2 linked regions of the Caballeronia sp. TF1N1 genome follow. The protein of the gene in region 1 binds, or shares a complex with, the protein of each later gene. Links are inferred from orthologs where the notes say so. Each region holds a gene or a part of one and is shown on either strand. Other genes may lie near its edges.

Region 1 (7,831 bases):
GCCGGCACGTTACTGATGGCCTGCGACAGCACCGCGCCCGCAGCATAAGCACGCATCGGCGTGCCGATGCCCAACTGCGCGATGAAGCCGTGGATGGCCGGCAACGCGGCCGCGCTGCGCAGCACAATGAACATCAGCATGAAGATGAGCAGAAGCAGCCAGTCGATCTTCAAGACGACTTCGCGGCGCCAAAGAAGGAACGCGACGGCAAGGACGGCGAGGCCGGGCCCGGCATGATGCGCGTCGGCCAGTGCGACGAAGCCAGCGAACGCAAGCACGCTCACACCGCATAACACACGGTCGACGCCGTGCTCTTCGGCATCGCCAGAAAGGTCGAGCGGCGCGTTGCGAAACATTGCGCAAGTCACGGCGCCGAGCATGAGCATGAGGACCGCGCAAAGCGGCAGCAACGCCCAGACGAACGCGCCGAAGGAGACGCCGCTCGTCTGCCAGAGGAAGAGGTTTTGTGGATTGCCGAGCGGCGTGAGGATCGATCCCGCGTTCACCGACAACGCAATCACGATGACAAGACGCTTGATGGGCAAGGGCGCGAGCCGATGCAGCGATAGCGCGAGCGGCACGACCGCGAACAACGCGACATCGTTGGTCAGCACCGTGGACAGCGCCGCCGCCAGCGCGACGAGCAGCAGCGCCAGGCCGCGTTCGCCGTGGATGTGATGCACCAGCCGATGCGCGGCCCACATCAGGAATCCTGACAATTCGATCGCTTTGGTCAGGATGAGCAGGCCGGCGAGCGTGAGCACGGTCTGCCAATCCACAAGACCTGGCAGCGAAGCCCACGAGCGCGGATGAACCACTTGCAACACGCCGAGCGCGAGCACGAGAATGGCGAGGACCGGCTCTTTACTGACGGTCCTCCAGACGCGCGTCAGGAGGTCGGACCGCGATTGCTTGACGTTGTATTCCGACAAGACTCACGCGGCCGAATTAGGCGCTTCAATGCTGCCGCGTAGTTTGCTCAGAATGCCTTCGAGCGCGTCGAGGTTGCCGAAATCGATCATCACCTTGCCGCGTCCTCGTCCGCCCAGCTTGATCTTCACGCTCGCCGCGAGCAGATCCGACAGCTCTTCTTCGAGCCTGCGCGTGTCACGGCCGCCATCGTTCGCGGGACGCGCCTTGACTGCCGGCGCTTCCTTCGTCGTCGCGGCGACGAGGCGCTCCGTTTCACGCACCGACAAGCGGCGATTCACCACGTGATTAGCCAATTGAATCTGCGTGGCGGCATCGACGGCGAGCAGCGCGCGTGCGTGCCCCATGTCGAGATCGCCTGCGAGCAGCATCGTCTGAACGGGCGTGGCGAGGTTCAAGAGACGCAGCAGATTCGATACCGCGCTACGCGATCGCCCGACCGCTTCGGCCGCCTGCTCGTGCGTGAACGTAAATTCGTCGAGCAGGCGCTGAATACCCTGCGCCTCTTCCAGCGGATTCAGATCCTCCCGCTGGATGTTTTCGATCAGCGCCATCGCGGCGGCAGCCTGATCGGGCACGTTCTTCACCAGCACCGGCACTTCGTCGAGCCCAGCCAGACGCGCCGCGCGAAAACGTCGCTCGCCCGCGATGATCTCGTACTGATCCGGGCCGACGGAGCGCACGAGAATCGGCTGCATGAGGCCTTGCGCGCGAATACTCGCGGCGAGCTCTTGCAACGCGCCCTCGTCCATTCGGGTACGCGGCTGATACTTGCCCGCCTGCAGCTTGTCGAGCGACAGGACTGACGGCGTGCCTTCGCCGCGTACGGCTTCGGTAATGTCGACGCTGCCGCCGAGCAATGCATCCAGGCCTCGGCCCAAACCCTTCTTCTTCATCACAGCGCTCATTTCGATTCCTCCGTTGGCGTCGTCCGCCAGATCGAATGGGTTTGCGTTACAGCGCGCGTACGCGCTCGATCATTTCCGTGCCGAACTGGATATACGCCTGCGCGCCACGCGACGACTTGTCGAACACCACGCCTGGCAGGCCGTAACTCGGCGCCTCGGCAAGGCGCACGTTGCGTGGAATGACGACATCGAAAACCTTGTCGCCAAAGTGTTCCTTCAACTGTTCGGAAACTTGCTGCTGCAAGGTGATGCGCGGATCGAACATCACACGCAACAGTCCGATCACTTTCAGATCGCGGTTGAGGTTCGCGTGGATCTGCTTGATGGTGCTCACCAGATCCGACAAGCCTTCCAACGCGAAGTATTCACATTGCATTGGAATGACGACGCCATGCGCGGCGCACAACGCGTTCAATGTCAACAGCGACAAAGCAGGCGGACAATCGATTAAGATGAAGTCATAGTCATCGACTATTTGTGCAATGGCCGCGCGCAGAATGTGCTCGCGGTCGTCCATATCCACAAGCTCGACTTCCGCGCCAGCGAGTTCACGATTCGCAGGCAGAACGTGGTATCCCACGCTCTCCGGTCGCACTACCGCCTCACGTAGTGTCACCCCGTCGACTAACACTTCGTAGATTGTCTTCTCGCATGCGCCTTTATTGACGCCACTGCCCATCGTCGCGTTCCCCTGCGGGTCCAGATCGATGAGTAGAACGCGTTGATCAAGGCCCGCGAGACTTGCCGCGAGATTGACCGCCGTGGTGGTCTTTCCAACGCCGCCCTTCTGATTTGCGACGCAGAAGATTTTTGCCATCGTTTTATGTCCTCGTTTCTTCGCTGTCAGAAGATCAGCTGCCGTTACGGCCGTGACGAAAGCGCCCGCGACGTGTTACTGCGCGCCGACGGCTACATGGATCAAGTGGCGCTCGGCATCGAGCATCGGAACTTGCAAACGCTCGATGCGCTCCACCGTCGCGCCATTTGGCAGACGCGCGATTTCGTCGTCCGGCTGCAAGCCCTTCATCGCGAGAATCCGGCCGTTGTCCGCGACCAGATGACGCGCAAGTGTAACGAAATCCGCGAGGTCTGCGAACGCGCGCGAGACAATTACGTCGAATTTCCCCGGGACTTCGCAACCCGGCCGCAAATTCTCGACGCGCCCCGTCACAACGGAAAGATTCGCCAACCCCAACTGAACCTTCGCTTGCGACTGGAAGGCGGTCTTCTTGTGAACGATGTCGTTCAGTGTCACTTTAACGTCGGGGAAGACAATTGCTAGCACGATGCCCGGCAGGCCGCCGCCCGAACCGACATCCAAAATCGATTTTGGTTGGCGCGCCACGAGCATCGGAACGATGGCGAGCGAATCGAGAAGATGCTGAATGAGCATTTGCTTCGGGTCGCGGATCGCCGTCAGGTTGTAGACGGCGTTCCATTTGCCCAGCAGCGCAACGTAATCGAGTAGCTGCTGTTTCTGCGATGAAGTCAGCGCAAGCTCGAGTTCAGTCGTACCTCGGTTGAGCAAGTTAGCCAGCGATTCGTTTTGGTCCTTCATTGAACCACCGGGTTGCTGCTGGCCTGATCCTGATCGCTGCCTGTGCCGCGTCCGCGCCGGCCGAGGCCGCGCTTGAGATGCACCATGAGCAGGGAGATGGCAGCCGGCGTGATGCCCTGAATACGCGATGCCTGCCCGATCGTCTCGGGACGATGCTGCGTTAACTTTTGTCGCGCCTCAAACGAAAGACCGCGTACTTCGCTGTAGTCGATCGTCTCTGGTAAACGCGTGTTCTCTTGCGCTCCGTTGCGCACGATCTCGTCCGCTTGCCGGTCGATATAGCCTTGGTACTTCACGCCAATCTCGATCTGTTCTTTGATCTGCGCGAGCAGAACTGGATCATCGGCTAACGATTCGGCTGAACCGCATTCCCCGTTGCGCAGAGCGCAGACGCCATCGTACGAGACACCAGGGCGTCGTAGCAGGTCGGCCAAACTGTATTCGTGATCGATCGGCTTGCCGAGTAACGCGGTCGCCTCTTCAGCGGGAAGCGTCTTAGGGTTCACCCACGTGGAGCGCAACCGCTCTGTTTCACGTGAAACAGCGTCACGCTTGCGGCTGAAAGCATCCCACCGGACGTCATCTACGACTCCAAGCTCCCGCCCTGCTTCGGTCAGGCGCATATCCGCGTTATCTTCACGTAGAGACAGACGATATTCCGCACGGCTCGTGAACATTCGATACGGTTCAGAGACTCCGCGCGTTACCAAATCGTCGACCAATACACCCAAGTACGCCTCATCACGGCGCGGTGTCCAGGCATCCCGGCCCTGCACTTGAAGCCCTGCATTTATGCCGGCTAGTATTCCTTGAGCGGCAGCTTCCTCATAACCCGTTGTGCCGTTGATCTGTCCGGCAAAGAAAAGCCCACCGATGGATTTCGTTTCAAGCGAAGCCTTAAGCGCACGCGGATCGAAGTAGTCGTATTCGATTGCATAGCCAGGGCGCAAGATATGGGCGTGTTCGAGACCACGCATGGAACGCACAAGATCTAATTGGACATCGAAAGGCAGACTCGTCGAAATTCCATTGGGATAGAACTCGTTCGTAGTCAGCCCTTCCGGTTCCAGAAAGATTTGATGTGCGTCCTTCGATGCAAACCGATGAATCTTGTCTTCAATCGACGGGCAGTACCGCGGCCCAACGCCTTCAATCACCCCTGTGTACATCGGCGACCGATCCAAGCCCGAACGAATAATGTCGTGCGTTTGAGCGTTCGTGTGCGTCACCCAACACGGCACCTGACGCGGATGCTGCTCGACGCGGCCAAGAAAAGAGAAAACCGGAACCGGATCCAAATCGCCCGGCTGCTCATCAAGCTTCGAAAAATCGATCGTGCGGCCGTCGATGCGCGGTGGCGTTCCCGTCTTAAGTCGGCCCTGCGGCAAATTCAACTCTTTGAGACGTGCGGATAAAGATATCGCAGCAGGATCGCCCGCGCGGCCGCCCACGTAGTTGTTCAACCCCACGTGGATCTTTCCGTCGAGGAACGTCCCCGCTGTCAGAACCACGGCACGCGCCCGAAACCGTAAGCCAACTTGCGTAACGGCACCAACCACGTGGTCGCCTTCCACCATCAAATCATCGACGGCTTGCTGGAACAGCCAGAGATTCGGCTGATTTTCCAGCCGATGGCGTATTGCCTGCTTGTAAAGAATGCGGTCGGCTTGAGCGCGCGTGGCTCGCACTGCAGGACCCTTGGACGAATTGAGAATGCGAAACTGAATACCGGACTCGTCGGTGGCGGCAGCCATCACGCCGCCCAACGCATCGACTTCTTTGACGAGATGTCCTTTTCCGATGCCGCCGATCGACGGGTTGCAGCTCATCTGGCCAAGCGTCTCGATGTTATGCGTCAGGAGCAGCGTCCGACAGCCCATTCGCGCCGATGCAAGCGCCGCTTCGGTGCCCGCGTGACCACCGCCAACGACGATCACATCAAATTCTGAGGGAAAAAGCATGAAGATCTCGCATCGAGCGATGCGAACCTGAAGAAAGAATATCGACGAATTATATCGGGTTCTCGTCCGCCGATTTTCCAACGACCCGGAAAAGGCGAAAAAAATGGCGTGTTTCACGTGAAACACGCCTTCGAGATTTGACGCAACCCGCTAAACAGCCTTCTTTACCAACCCGAGGTAAGTCTCAATGACCTGGGGATTGTGTTGCAAATCTTGCGCGAGGCCTTTCAGGGCGAATTCGCCTGTCTCAAGAACGTACCCGAAGTCTGATATCTGTAGTGCCGCGCGTGCGTTTTGCTCGATCAAAAGTATTGCGACGCCCGTCTCGCGAAGCGCACTAACGATATGAAAAATTTCCTTCACGATCAAAGGTGCCAGACCGAGACTAGGCTCATCGAGCATCAACAATTTTGGCTTGGCCATCAACGCTCGACCCACAGCAAGCATTTGCCGCTCACCGCCGGATAGCGTTCCTGCCGCCTGCGTGCGGCGCTCCTTCAACCTGGGAAAAAGGCGAAAGACTGGTTCCAGCTGATCCAAGAAGTTTCGCTCCCCCGCTCGCTTGCGCCGATACGCGCCTAGGACGAGATTGTCCTCAACCGACATCGAAGCGAACAGTTCCCGACGCTCAGGCACGAGGCACATTCCACGTGAAACACGACGCTCGATAGGCAGCGCAGCGACATCCTCGTCCAGATACCGAATCACACCGTTAGCCGATCCTGTCGGCGGCAAAGCCCCCATGATTGCATTTAACAGGGTGGATTTTCCCGCACCATTTGGACCGATCACCGACACGATTTGTCCAGCACCAACCGTGAGCGTCGCACTGTGCAGCGCCTCGACTTTCCCGTATCGGGCGGATAAACCATCGACTTGAAGAATCGGTACACTTTTTTGCATTACTCCACTCCACCAAGATACGCTTCGAGCACAGTAGGATCTTTCTGAACTTCTGAAGGCAAGCCTTCCGCAATCTTCGTCCCAAACTCCATCACGACAAGGCGGTCGGTGAGATTCATCACGAAGTCCATATCGTGCTCGACCAGCAGGATGCTCATTCCCTCTGCGCGAAGCCTACGCAGCAGGTCGGCAAGCTGAAGCTTCTCCTGATACCGCAAACCAGCAGCTGGCTCATCGAGAAGCAACAGCGTTGGATCGCAACACAGCGCGCGCGCAATTTCCATGATGCGTTGTTGCCCCAGCGCCAAACTTCCGGCCTCACTGAATACATGCTTTTTCAGGCCGACGCGTTCGATCTGTCGCGCCGCCTCGGCCATCAGCCGACTTTCCTCCGCACCGTTCAAACGCGCGACGCTCCGCCAAACTCCGGTGTTTCCCCGCAGATGTGCGCCGATCGCAACATTTTCCAAGACGCTCATACCCGGAAGCATCTTCACGTGCTGGAAGGTTCGCCCGATGCCGCGCTTTACGATCTCCCGCGATGTCAGCCTCTCGATACGCTCGCCTCGAAAGCTGATCGCGCCGCTCGTAGCCTGAAGCACTCCGGTCACGAGATTGAAAGTGGTGGATTTTCCAGCGCCGTTCGGCCCGATCAGCCCTATGATCTCCCCTGCCTTTATATCGAAACTCACATCGTTTACTGCAACAAGCCCGCCGAACTGTTTGCGCGCGTTATCGACGACAAGAAGCGATTCGCCCGCCGCCGGCTTGCTGCGCTGCGGCAACGCTTCGCCGCGCTCCGGCACGCGCGCTCGCGGAGCGCTTGGAAACAAACGCGCTACGAACGGCCACACTCCCTGACGCGCGTATTGAAGCAGCAGCACCATCAACACGCCGAAGACAATAACCTCGAAGTTTCCATTCGCACCAATCAACTTGGGCAGCAGCGTCTGCAGATAATCTTGCAGAACGGTGAGGATAGTCGCGCCCAGAATCGCACCCCAGACATGCGCCACTCCGCCAACCACCGCCATGAACAGAAACTCGATGCCATGATTAAGCCCGAACGGCGTCGGATTCACCGCACGCTGTAAATGCGCGTAAAGAAAGCCGGAAATGGATGCAAGCACCGCCGCATAGACAAAGATAACGACGCGCATCCAGCCGGTATTGACGCCCATCGCCTCCGCCATCGTGCCGCCGCCGCGCAACGCGCGGATAGCGCGGCCCGGACGACTATTAAGCAGATTCTGAACAGATACGACGGCGAGCAGCACGACGACCCAAATCAGGTAGTAGATGCTGCGCCCAGACTCCAAGTGCCATCCAAAAAGGTTCAACACAGGAATTCCATTGATCCCGTCGTACTTGCCGAGCAACTCCATGTTTCCAAACAGATAAAACAACGACAGTCCCCACGCGATTGTGCCGAGCGGCAGAAAGTGCCCGGAAAGCCGCATCGTGATGAGGCCCAGAAACAGCGCGATGATCGCCGTCAACACCACGCCCGCGATCAACGCAAGCCACGGTGACACACCGTATTGGGTCGTCAGAAACGCCGTTGCATACGC
Region 2 (5,396 bases), 100 kb from region 1 along the record:
CGGCGACCTCACGTCGATGACGGCTTCCATGCTCGGTCTCGGCGTTTTGCTGGCGGCATCGGCGGAACTGTTCATGGTGGTCAAGTGGGTGGGCGCGGCGTATCTGTTTTACTTGGGCATCAAGTTGTGGCGCGCGCCGGTGATCGACACGGACGCAGTCAAGGCCGGCGACGATCTGCGCACCGGCCGCATCCTGGCCCACGCCTACGCGGTAACCACGCTCAACCCGAAGAGCATCATCTTCTTCGTCGCGTTTCTGCCGCAGTTCATCGATCCCCACGCGGCAAGCGTCTCGCAAATCGCGCTGTTCGAGGCAACCTTTGTCGGGCTGGCGGCAGCTAATGCGTTCTTTTACGCGATGCTCGCATCGGGCGCGCGTCGGGCAATTCGCAAGCCCTCCGTGCAGCGCACGGTGAATCGGACCGGTGGCGCGCTGCTCATGGGCGCCGGCGTCTTCGCGGCTGCATGGAAGAGGGCGACATGACTCAAACCGCATTTGCTGATTGGGCGACTAGCGCGCGCCGCGTGTTTTTCGGCTTGCTCGATGACTGGAATCGTCAAGACGCGGCAGCAATGGCCGCGCGATTCGCCGAGCGCGGCAGTCTGGTCGGATTCGACGGCAGCACGATCGATGGCCGCGCGTGCATCGAAGCGCATCTGCAACCGATTTTCGCGCAGCATCCGACGCCGCTTTTCGTGGCCAAGGTGCGGGAAGTCAGACGCATGGCGAGCGGGCAGACTTTGCTTTTGCGTGCGGTTGCAGGGATGTGGCCACGCGGCACGGCGGCGCTCGATCCGAGTCTGAACGCGATTCAGACCATGGTTCTGTCGATGTGCGACGGGGTGTATCGCGTCGAGTTGTTCCAGAACACGCCGGCCGCGTTTCATGGAAGGCCGGAGGAAAGCGACAAACTGAGCGCCGAGTTGCGGGAGATAGGGAAACCGAAACTCGCTTGAGTTACTTTCCGATACAAAACCGGCTGAAAATCACGCCCAGTAGATCATCGGAAGTGAACTCACCCGTGATTGCATTGAGATTTTCTTGAGCGAGGCGCAGCTCTTCAGCGAATAAATCAAGCGCCTGTGAGTTCTGATCGGCGTGGGCGGCCGCCAGCGCCAGATGTTCGCGCGCCGCCCGCAACGCGATGAGATGCCGTTCGCGCGCCAAATACACGCTCTCCGCGCCTGCCTGCCATCCGGCAATCTTGAGCAGCATTTCTCGCAAGAGCGCGATGCCTTCGCCCGTTTTCGCCGAGAGATTGACTTGGCGCGCGTCGCCGTCCGCTTCGCGGCTTGCGGCTGGTACGCCCGCCAGGTCCGTTTTGTTCAGCACGCGCACGACCGGCACGCCATCGGGGAAACGCGCGGCGATCGCGTCGTCTTCGCTCGTCATCCCGTTGCGGGCGTCGAGCAAATGCAACACGACGTCGGCGCGCTCGATCTCGCCCCAAGTCCGCTCGATACCAATTCGCTCGACTTCGTCTTCGGTGTCGCGTAACCCCGCCGTATCGATGATATGCAGCGGTATGCCTTCCACTTGAATGGTCTGAGCGACCTTGTCGCGCGTGGTGCCGGCAATCGGCGTGACGATAGCGAGCTCCGCGCCGGCCAGCGCGTTCAGCAGCGACGACTTGCCCACGTTCGGCTGCCCGGCCAGCACGACCGATAAGCCTTCGCGCAGCAAGGCGCCCTGTCGTGCATCGGCGAGGACGGTGTTCAAGCGCTCGCGAATGCGCGCGAGCTTGCCGTGCGCGTCCGCTGCTTCCAGGAAGTCGATCTCTTCCTCGGGGAAGTCCAGAGTCGCTTCAACCAGCATCCGCAAATTGATGACGTCTTCGACGAGCGCGTGGATTTCGCGCGAAAACGCGCCTTCGAGCGAGCGGCCCGCGGAGCGCGCGGCGGCTTCCGTGCTGGCCTCGATCAGATCGGCGACGGCTTCGGCCTGTGCGAGATCGAGCTTGTCGTTGAGAAACGCGCGTCGCGTGAATTCACCGGGCTCGGCAAGTCTCAGGCCGAACTCGCGTCCGACGTCGAGCGCGCGTTGCAGCACGAGTTGAAGCACGATCGGCCCGCCGTGACCCTGCAATTCGAGCACGTATTCGCCGCTGTACGAGTGCGGCGCGGGAAAGTAGAGCGCGATGCCGCGATCGATTGCCTCACCGTTGCCGTCGAGAAACGGCACGTAGCTGGCGTGGCGCGCGTTCAACGATTGGCCGCACAGCGCGAACATCGCGAGGTGCGCGGCGCGCTCACCCGCGCGTCCGAACGACAGCCGCACGACGCCAATCCCGCCGCGTCCGGGCGCGGTGGCGATGGCGACAATCGGATCGGAGTCGTTGCTGAGCATGTGAGGAAAGCAGGGATTTCGGGTGCGGGGATTGTATCGCGCTGAGACGCGTAGCTGCCGACATCACGCCCGTTAGGAAAATTCTTGCCGTATCTCATTTGAGATACGGACGAACGCATGCAACTCGCGCCGTTTTCTACAACAAATTCGTGGCTTAGGCAGCACTGACGGAGGTCTGAGAGCGAAGCTTGATTGCCTTTTAGCAGTAATCGGTAACGCTTATGCAAGATAAAACGACGAATAATTCCGCCACTTCTAACGTGATTGGTTGACGCATAGGCAACGGTTGCCTCGCACAATTGCACTATGCCTACACCACAAGAAAAAGCCGATTTCTCCGAGCGGCTTAAGTTCTCGATGACCCGCGCACCTGAGAAGTTGCGCGGCGCGACCGATCTCGCGAAAAAATTCAGTCTTCGTTACCACGGCGAAGCGGTTTCCCCTCAAACGGCGCACAAGTGGCTCACCGGGCGTTCGATTCCGACCATCGACAAGCTGGAAGTATTGGCCGAATGGTTCAAGGTGGAGTTGCACTGGCTGCACTATGGACCGTCGCCGGGCGGTATCGCTCAGGGGACGCCAAAGCCGCTCGTACGGGATGAGCAATACCCGGCGTCCGGGGAAACGCTCGAGCTTGTGTCGAAGATCGAGGCGTTGTCGCCGCATCATCGGTATCTGGTCGAGGAGCTTGTGCAGCAGTTTTATGGGGCGGCGAAGCGGTAAACGTTCGAATTCGTTAGCGCGACAGAATGTTTCAATCGAGTTGGCTAAATCTAGCCTGTACCGGCCATTGTCGCTAAACGCTTGTCCCGCAAGGTTTTCTGCCTTTCCGACAAACAGCTGCCCGTTAAAACTTGAGTTATAAAAGTTTTACCTTGACCACGTCTTGAACAATGTCGCGGACACTGCCGCCATGGTTACCGATCCTGTAAAGCTCGCCTTCGCAAGGCGGTTTCGCGACGCTCTGGTTGAAGAGAGCGTGCGACTTTCCAAAAAGGCGCATTGGCCCGCCGAGACTGCTATTGATTTTGAGAATCCGAGACATGTCCGGCGCCTATTGGATGCCCACGTTCCCATCGCGGAACAAGTATCATCGACAACCGTGAAAAACTGGCTCGATGCCATACATATGCCCAGGCCAAAGCATTTACAAATGCTGTCGAAGGCGCTTAACCGTTCTGCTAATTGGTTGAAGTTCGGAGTAGGCGATTCCTCCTCCAGCTACGTGAACAATTATGCAAATGAACCAGCGGTGTCGTATGGTCAAGGCGCGTTAAATGAAGATCGTCGCTCGAAGCTTCGCAATATCAGATCAATGATCCATCAACTACTGGTCGAAGTCGACAAATTCGAGGACGAGCTCAAATATTAAGTTCATGAGCCGCCTGTCGAACCAAACAAAAACGCCCGGCATGCCGGGCGTTTTCAAATCCACTTCCACATCCAAACCTAAAGAAACCTCAAGCCGCCTTCTTCTTCCGCTGTCCCATCATGCGCGTGATGTAATACTGCTGCGCGATCGACAGCACGTTATTCACCACGTAATACAGCACGAGACCGGCCGGGAAGAAGAAGAACATGACCGAAAACGCGATCGGCATGAACATCATCATCTTGGCTTGAACCGGGTCCGGCGGCGTCGGGTTCAGCTTGGTCTGCAGGAACATCGATACAGCCATCAGCACCGGCAAGATGAAGTACGGGTCTTGTTGCGACAGATCGTGAATCCAGCCGATCCACGGTGCACCGCGCATTTCCACCGACGACAGCAGCACCCAGTACAGCGAGATAAACACCGGAATCTGCACCACGACCGGCAGACAGCCGCCGAATGGATTCACCTTCTCGGTCTTGTAAAGCTCCATCAGCGACGCGTTCATCTTCTGCGGATCGCTCTTGAAGCGCTCGCGAATCTGTTGCATGCGCGGCGTGATTTCCTTCATGCGCGCCATCGACTTATAGCTCGCCGCCGACAGCGGGAAGAACACAGCCTTGATGAGCAGCGTAAGCAGCACGATCGCCCAGCCCCAGTTGCCGACATAGCTGTGGATCTTTTCGAGCAGCCAGAAAAGCGGCTTGGCGATGATCGTCACCATGCCGTAATCCTTCACGAGCTCAAGCCCCGGCGCGATACCTTCCAGCATGCGCTCTTCTTCGGGACCCGCGAAAAGACGCGCATCGACGGTCGCGGTCTGTCCCGGCGCAATGGTCTGCACGGCCTGCTGCACACCCACGCGATACAAATCCGGATCGATCTTCTGCACATAGATGTCACGCTTCGCGCCCTGCTGCGGAATCCACGCCGACGCGAAGTAATGCTGCACCATCGCAATCCAGCCGTTGTCGGCGGAAGGCGCGAACGTAGCCTTGTTCTTGTCGATATCGCTGAAGTCGATCTTCTGAAAGTGATGCTGGTCCGTGTAGACCGCCGGCCCGATGAACGTATGCGAGAAGCGCGGCGTCTCCACCGGAGTGTTGTCGCGCACGAGTTCCATGTAGAGCTTCGGCGTGACCGGCGCGCTACCGACGTTCTCGATTTTCGTATCGACGTTGATCACGTAGCTGCCACGCGTGAACGTATAGGTCTTTACGACCTTCACGCCACCCTTCACCGGCGATTCGAACGCGAGCGTCAGCGTTTTGGCGTCGCCCGACAAGGACGTCTGGCCCGGCACCGCCGTGAAGATGTCGTTGTGGTTCGGGAAGTCGCCGCCGAGCAGGCCCGTGCGCGCGAGATACGTGTGGGTCGGCGTGTGATCGAAGAGGGTGATGTAAAGGTCCGGCTGCTTGCCGTCGCCCTCCTTCACGAGCGAGAGCTTCGAAAGCGTGCCGCCGCGCGTGTCGATCTCACCGGAATACACGTCCGTCGTGAACTTGACGAGTTGCGCGGCCGCCGTGGCGGGCGGCGTCGCCGAACCCGGCGCGGCGGTACCGGCCGGCGAGTTGGGCAATTCGGAGGGCTGCGCGCCCGATGCGGCCGTGCCCGGTGCGGGGTTGCTGGCGGTCTTGGCCGGCTGCGTCGCGCTCGGGAAGAACATCGACGGGCGCC

Evidence for each region.
Region 2: the proteins of mnmG (region 1) and mnmE are in contact, whole or in part, in a solved structure (PDB 9HIP), measured with the Escherichia coli proteins. The link is inferred for Caballeronia sp. TF1N1 from one-to-one orthologs.

What each region holds. Positions count from the first base shown.
Region 1 is NZ_CP084626.1:2,884,536-2,892,366, forward strand. The notes cover bases 2,876-5,863. They hold mnmG (tRNA uridine-5-carboxymethylaminomethyl(34) synthesis enzyme MnmG), read right to left. Parts: upstream 5,358-5,863; coding sequence 3,393-5,357; downstream 2,876-3,392. Other genes in these bases: rsmG (16S rRNA (guanine(527)-N(7))-methyltransferase RsmG), read right to left, coding at 2,876-3,396; LDZ28_RS13555 (ABC transporter ATP-binding protein), read right to left, coding at 5,508-5,863. In the rest of the region: LDZ28_RS13530 (SLC13 family permease), read right to left, coding at 1-932; LDZ28_RS13535 (ParB/RepB/Spo0J family partition protein), read right to left, coding at 936-1,838; LDZ28_RS13540 (ParA family protein), read right to left, coding at 1,885-2,655; more of rsmG, read right to left, coding at 2,731-2,875; more of LDZ28_RS13555, read right to left, coding at 5,864-6,260; LDZ28_RS13560 (ATP-binding cassette domain-containing protein), read right to left, coding at 6,260-7,831. UniProt on the Escherichia coli protein: NAD-binding protein involved in the addition of a carboxymethylaminomethyl (cmnm) group at the wobble position (U34) of certain tRNAs, forming tRNA-cmnm(5)s(2)U34.
Region 2 is NZ_CP084626.1:2,989,745-2,995,140, forward strand. The notes cover bases 154-2,989. They hold mnmE (tRNA uridine-5-carboxymethylaminomethyl(34) synthesis GTPase MnmE), read right to left. Parts: upstream 2,348-2,989; coding sequence 959-2,347; downstream 154-958. Other genes in these bases: LDZ28_RS14045 (LysE family translocator), read left to right, coding at 154-484; LDZ28_RS14050 (SgcJ/EcaC family oxidoreductase), read left to right, coding at 481-957; LDZ28_RS14060 (helix-turn-helix transcriptional regulator), read left to right, coding at 2,654-2,989. In the rest of the region: more of LDZ28_RS14045, read left to right, coding at 1-153; more of LDZ28_RS14060, read left to right, coding at 2,990-3,070; LDZ28_RS14065 (hypothetical protein), read left to right, coding at 3,261-3,719; membrane protein insertase YidC, read right to left, coding at 3,808-5,396. UniProt on the Escherichia coli protein: Exhibits a very high intrinsic GTPase hydrolysis rate. Involved in the addition of a carboxymethylaminomethyl (cmnm) group at the wobble position (U34) of certain tRNAs, forming tRNA-cmnm(5)s(2)U34.